DNA from 2 places in the Janthinobacterium sp. SUN206 genome. Region 2 is predicted to be linked to the other one. Evidence: predicted binding sites of a transcription regulator. Region 2 holds the regulator's gene; the other holds the start of a gene.

Region 1 (3,407 bases), 1.3 Mb from region 2:
GCATTACACCGTGCAGGCGCTCGACATGCATGCGCACGATCCCGAATACCCCGTCAGCACGGGCTGGCCAGAGCTGGTGCGCGAGTATATCGACGACCTGGAGCGCCGCTACAGCGCGCCCGTGATCCTCGTCGGCCATTCGCTGGGCGGCATGCTCAGCGTCATGGTGGCCAAGCAGCGTCCCGACCTGGTGCGCTGCGTGGTCTTGCTCGATTCGCCCGTGGTGGCGGGCTGGCGCGCCTTGCTGGTGCGGCTGGCGCGCAACACGGCGCTGGGCGAGCGTTACTCTCCCGCCCGTTTTTCCGCCCGGCGGCGCAAGCTGTGGCCCGATGCGCAAGCTGCGTATGAGCATTTTGCCGCCAAGGACATGTTCGCCATCTGGGCGCCGCAAGTCTTGCGCGATTACATCGACAGCGGCCTGGCGCCACATCCGGACGGGGTGCAGTTGCGCTTTACGCGCGAAGTGGAAACGCAGGTCTACCGCAGCTTGCCGCACCACATCGGCGGCCTCGTCAAGGACGGATTTCCAGTGCCCATCGGTTTTATCGGCGGCACGGAATCGGTGGAATGCCGCCAGGCGGGCTTGACGGCCACGCGCAAGCTGGTCGGCAAATTTTTCCGCCAGGTGCCGGGCGGGCATCTGTTTCCCATGGAAAACCCGGAACTGACGGCGCAAGTGGTGCGCGAGATGATCACCTCGCTGTTGGCTAAACACTAGCCGACTGGCAAGGATTTTCAGCGGGCAAGGGCCAAAAGTGGCGGTTTTTCGCGTAAAATCCTGCCATCCGGGCCACGCCTGCAGCAGGCGTGCGGCCCCAGCCATTCCGATATTCTAGAAAGATACCCCTGCGATGACGATTAAAAGCGATAAATGGATACGCCGCATGGCGGAAACAACGGGCATGATCGAGCCGTTCGAACCGGGCCAGGTCAAGGAACGCGACGGCAACCGCATCGTTTCCTACGGCACCTCCAGCTATGGCTATGACATCCGTTGCGCCGACGAGTTCAAGTTGTTCACCAACATCAACACCACCATCGTCGATCCGAAGGATTTCGACGCGAACAACTTCGTCGACGTGTCCGGCAAGGGTTATTGCATCATCCCGCCGAACTCGTTCGCGCTGGCCCGTACCGTCGAGTATTTCCGCATTCCCCGCAACGTGCTGACGATTTGCCTGGGCAAGAGCACGTATGCGCGCTGCGGCATCATCGTCAACGTCACCCCGTTCGAACCGGAATGGGAAGGCTATGTGACCCTGGAGTTTTCCAACACGACACCGCTGCCGGCGAAAATCTACGCCAACGAAGGCGTGGCGCAAGTGCTGTTCTTCGAGTCCGATGAAGTGTGCGAAACGTCGTACAAGGACCGCGGCGGCAAATACCAGGGCCAGGTCGGCGTAACGCTACCCAAGACCTGATTGCGGTGAAGGGAGGGGCGCCAGCCGTCTTTCCCTGTCTTTACCTGCCTTTACACCTGCGGCACTACATCCGCGCCCATGCTTGCCGTTAACCTTGGTATCGAAACACTGAGGAGGCATCATGGTAGCGGCAATCGGTTCAGGCGGCGCGGTCAGCGCGGCGGGGAGCGCCAGTTCGGGCAGCAGTTCGCAGATCGCGGCGCTGCAAAAGCAGATCACGGCGGCGCAAAAGCAGTTGACGGAGTCGCAGAAGGGCGAGCAGACGGAGGCGTCGCAAAAGCTGCAGCAGCAGCTGGCGCAGCAAATCCAGGCCTTGCAGGCGCAAATTGCCCAGTTGCAAGCTGCCGCCGCGCAGAAGGCGGCGCAGCAAGATGCTCAGCCGGCCAGCAGCGCCGATACGGCGACGAGCCCGGCCAAATCGACCTCGTCTACCCTGGGCAGCATCATCGATACGCAAGCGTAACAGCAACTCCGCGCATAAAAGACGCCAGGCTCGCCGACAGGTCAGCCTGGCGTTTTGACGGGCAACAACATTTCCACGCACAGTCCGCCACCGCTGCGCAAGCTGGCCCCGATGCGGCCGCCATGGGCGTTGATGACGTGCTGGGCGATGGCCAGGCCCAGGCCATGGCCGTCCGTGCTGTGCTGGGTATTGCTGGCGCGGAAGAAAGGTTCAAAAATGCGGGCCAGGTCGGCGCTGGCCACGCCGGGTCCCCGGTCCAGCACGGCGATGCGCAAGCAATCATGCTGGCGCGACAGTTCGACATCCACCGTGCCGCCGTCGGGGCTGTGCTTGATAGCATTGCGCACCACGTTTTCCACGGCGCGCGCCAGCAGTTCGGGCTGGCCCGTGACGCTGGCGTCGGCCATGGCCGCGTCGACCGCCAGGTCGATGCCCATCAGGCGCGCCCTGGCTTCATAGCGGGCGTCGTCCACGATGTCGTGCACGAGGTCGGCGATGCCGACGTCTTCGCTGTGCGCGTGCCCCGCGCCCGCTTGCACGGCGCCCGCTTCCAGCCGCGACAGGGTCAGCAGTTCACCGATCAGCTTATCCATGCGCTCGCTTTCGCGTTCGATGCGCTGCATCGAGGCGGCCATCTTTTCCGGCTGCTGGTGCGCCAGGCCGATGGCGGCCTGCAAGCGCGCCAGCGGCGAGCGCAGCTCATGCGAGACATCATGCAGCAAGCGCCTCTGGCTGTCCATGAGGCTGCGCAAACGGCCCGTCATGCGGTCGAAATCGCGTCCCAGGTCCGTCAATTCATCGCCGCGCTTGCCGCTGGCGTGGAAGCGCGGCGCCAGGTTGCCGTGCGAGGCGGCCTCGAACGCCTGCCGCAGGTCGCGGATGGGACGCGCAAAATACCAGGCCAGCAAAAAGGCGAACAGCAGGCTGGCGGCGATGGCGGCGGCCAGGGGAATGAAAGTGCGATAGGGGCTGTCCATGCGCGGGCCGGGCGGCATGCCGCGGCCGAATTCGCCGCGTGGCGGCGGGGCGCCCGCTTCGCTGGGGCGTGGACCTGGTCCCATGGTGCGCGGGCCGCTCAGGGTGACGGCGTTGAGCGTGTCGCGCGCGGCGCCCGCCTCGGCATTGCGGAAGCGTTCGGACGAGGGCAGGAACAGCAGGTAGCGCTTGCCGTCGCTGCCGGCCACGTCGCGCACGACGGGATGAGCCTGGCTTTGTTGCAGCATGGCGCGCGCCTTGGCCAGCATGGCGGGATGCACGGCGCGGCCCATCAATTCTTGCCCTTTGGCATCGACAGCAAACACGCGCATGCGTTCGAGCTTGCCCAGGAATTGCCGCAAGGCCTGGCTGCCGCCCGCTTCCACGGTGGCGCTGGCGGCCTCGATGATCATTTGCGCGGGCGGGCTGGTGTCGATGTCGAGGGCCCGTTCCTGCTGCGCGGCCCGGTTTTTCAGCCAGAAGGTGCCGCCGATGCCGATGGTGGCCGTCACTTGCGCCAGCATGATGCACAGAAAAAACTTCCAGAA
Region 2 (3,407 bases):
CGCCGCGCCCGGATCGAACAGCACGCTGGCATTGATTTCCACGCTCACACCGCGGCTCGTCTGCGTGACCCGCACCTTGCCTTCCTTGACCAGCGGCGCCAGGGTCGACGTCAGGTCCTGCGCCAGGCGCGTCATGTGTTCGCGCTCGCGGCGGATGGCTTCCGTGCGGCGTTTCAGGGCGGGATTGGGCAACGGGATGGCCTGCGGCGCTTCCATGATGATGGGCGGCGCGCCCTTTTCCAGGCTGAAGGCCTGGCCGATGGCGCTCTGGAAGACGCGGTACTTGCCTTCGTTAACTTGCGAAATCGCATACATGACGACGAAAAAGGCGAACAGCAGGGTGATGAAGTCGGCGTACGAGATCAGCCAGCGGTCCTGGTTATCCGGTTCCTCGTCATACTTCCTGCGCGCGCGCCGCATCATGGTCAATGCTCGTGCAAGAGGCTGGACACGCGCTCTTCGATGATGCGCGTGTGGTCGCCCGTGGCGATGTCGTACAGCACGGCGGCCGTGATTTCATATTGCACCACGCGGCGCGAGACGATGGCCTTGAGTTTATTGGCCACCGGCAGGAACAGCAGATTGGCCAGACCCACGCCATAGATGGTCGAGACGAAGGCCACGGCGATGCCGCCGCCCAGCTTGCTGGGGTCGGTGAGGTTTTCCATCACGTGGATCAGGCCCAGCACGGCGCCCAGGATGCCGATTGTAGGCGAATAGCCGGCCGCCGATTCCCACACCTTGACGGCCTGGCGCTCGGCCATTTCGTAGGCGGAGATTTCCACGTCGAGCAGCTGACGCAGCTTGTCGGGCGCGATGCCGTCGACGATCATGCGCAAACCCTTGGCGTTGAAGCGGTCGGCCGTGTTTTCCATCAGGCGTTCGAGCGCCAGCGGGCCGTCGCGGCGCGCCGTCAGGCTCCATTGCCCGATGTCGCGCGCCAGCGCAGCGCGCGTGTCGGACGGCGGCAGGAACACCCAGCGCAGCATTTCCAGGCCGCGGACAAAAGTGCGCAGCCGCGTCTGCAGCAGCACGGCGCCGAAGGTGCCGACGATGACGATGGCAAAGGCGGCCGGCTGCAGCAGGGAGGCCATCTTGCCGCCTTCCAGTGCCTGGCCGACCAGCAGGCCGGCCAGCGCCAGCGCCAGCCCGATTACGCTGGACCAGTCCACGCCAGCTCCCTCAAGGTTGCGCGCAGGCGCGCGACGGCCTGGGTATGCAGCTGCGAGACGCGCGATTCGGATACGCCCATCACCGCGCCGATCTCCTTCAGGTTCAGCTCTTCTTCGTAATACAGGCCCATGAGTATTTTCTCGCGTGGCGGCAGCGCGTCGATGGCATCGATCACGGATTGCCGGAAATCGGTATCGAGCAGGGAACGCAAGGGGTCGCTGTCCTCGTCCACGCAGTGGCGGTCGAGGAAGCTGTCATTGCCGTCCGGGTCATGAAAGTCTTCGTAGTACACGAGCTGGTGGCCGCCGCCGTCGCCCAGCATTTCCTGGTAGTCGGCCAGCGACATTTTCAGCAGCTTCGCCACTTCCGACTCGGTCGGCGGATGGCCGAGGCGCTGCTGCAGGGTGCTCATCGCCTCTTCGATCTTGCGCATGTTCTGGCGCATGCTGCGCGGCAGCCAGTCGCTGGTGCGCAATTCGTCGAGCATGGCGCCGCGGATGCGCAGCACGGCATACGTCTCGAACTGCGCGCCATGCGTCTCTTCATAGCGCGTAATGGCATCGAGCAGGCCGATCATGCCGGCCTGGATCAGGTCATCGACCTCGACCGAAGGCGGCAATTTCGCCTTCATATGGTGCGCCAGACGCTTCACCAGCGGAATGTGCTCCGTCAGCAAATAGTCCTTGTTCGATTTCCCTTTGACCGTGTACATAGGCTGCTTATTGTTTTCTCATCTTATCTGGTGCTGCGGTTCGATTCAGGCGCTGAACTGGTGCGGGCTCCCCGTCTGGTACAAGGTGCCGCCAAGCACCGGCGCCGCCGAACGGGCCAGCCGCTCGGCCAGTCCGCGAAACGCCACCGACGCTCCCGCCAGCGGAAACGCATCGACCACGCTGCGGCCCAGCCGCGCCGCGCGGTGCAGATACTCGTCGGCAGGCACGGACCCCATCGAAGTCAGCTTCACGGCCAGGTAGCGGCTCGCCGCCTGCGCCATATTATCGTATACCACTTTTGCTTCGGATTCGGAAGCGCCGGTGACGAGAATGCCGAACGGACGGCGTCCCAGTTCCTGGCTCAGGCGCTTGATCAGGCAGTACGCCGCCTTGATCGAGGTGGCGCTGGTCGAGACTTGCACGACGATATCCGACGATGCCATCAGCGGCACGGGGAAGCAGGCCCCCTCGTCCGCCACGACGCCGTCGACCAGCACGATGCCGCTCTGGCGCGCCAGCACCTCGAACGTCTTGCCCAGGCGGCGCAGTTCATCCTCGCCCGCATAATCCATGCTGTCCATCAAATGGTTGCGCGCGCCCAGGCTGGCCACGCCGAAGCCTTGCGGCACCTGGTGGATGACCTGGTTCAAGCCGCACTGCTGGCGCGCCACGTCGCGCAGGCTGGCGCCGTGCGCCAGTCCCAGGCGCGATGCCACGCCATCGCTGCCGCCGCTGGCGTCGAGCAGCAGCACGTCATTGCCGCCGTAGACGAGCGACGCGCCCAGGTTGACCAGCATGGCGCCCTTGTCGTCCTGCGGCGTGGCCGAGAGGAACGTCATGACGCGCGGCTGCGGGCCGGCCAGCATGCGGCGCAAGCCTTCGGCCTGGTCGAAATCGAAATTAGCCAAGGTGCACCCCGCGCGCTTCATTGTTGCGGGCGGCCGCCTGCGCCATCAGCAGCGGCAGTTCGGCGTCGGAAAACTGCGTGGCCGCCGCATCGCGCTTGAGCTTGAAGGCACGGTCGATCAGGTAGCCGCGGTCGGCCAGGTACAGGTCTTCCGGCACGCGCTGGCCGTTCGACACATAAAACAGGTTCAGCTTCTGGCGGATCACCACGTCGAGCACATTGCCGATCGAGGCCGCTTCATCGAGCTTGGTCATGATGCAGCCGGCCAGGCCGCTGCCCTGATACGCGCGTACCACTTCATTCAACGTTTCCTGCGTGGCCGTGGAGTTCAGGCACAGCAGGCGCTTCACGTCGGCGCCGGCGCCCGACAGCATGGCCACCTGTTCCGTCACCATCTGGTCGCGCTGGCTCACGCCCACCGTATCGATCAGCACCGTGTGCTTGTTCTTCAATTCCTTCAGGGCGATGCGCAAGTCCGCCTCGTCCTTCACGGAATGCACCATCACGCCGAGGATCTTGCCGTAGATGCGCAGCTGTTCATGCGCGCCGATACGATAGGCATCCGTGGTGATCAGGGCCAGCTTTTCCGGGCCGTGGCGCATCACGCAGCGGGC

The links. The regulator FliA, encoded in region 2, starts transcription of late flagellar genes. The targets are predictions, from matches to a motif close to CTAAAGTTTNNNNNNNNNNNGCCGNTA.
Region 1: the regulator FliA is predicted to act here: its motif matches at 1,486-1,512, upstream of O3300_RS04995 (FlxA-like family protein).

What each region holds. Positions count from the first base shown of each region.
Region 1 is NZ_JAPWIB010000001.1:1,139,501-1,142,907, reverse strand. Features, by position in the region: gene O3300_RS05005 (alpha/beta fold hydrolase) at 1-718, shown strand, start outside; gene dcd (dCTP deaminase) at 852-1,421, shown strand; gene O3300_RS04995 (FlxA-like family protein) at 1,543-1,884, shown strand; gene O3300_RS04990 (ATP-binding protein) at 1,926-3,407, opposite strand, start outside.
Region 2 is NZ_JAPWIB010000001.1:2,452,436-2,455,842, forward strand. Features, by position in the region: gene motD (flagellar motor protein MotD) at 1-420, opposite strand, end outside; gene O3300_RS11080 (flagellar motor protein) at 426-1,172, opposite strand; gene O3300_RS11085 (RNA polymerase sigma factor FliA) at 1,154-1,885, opposite strand; gene O3300_RS11090 (antiactivator of flagellar biosynthesis FleN protein) at 1,931-2,794, opposite strand; gene flhF (flagellar biosynthesis protein FlhF) at 2,787-3,407, opposite strand, start outside.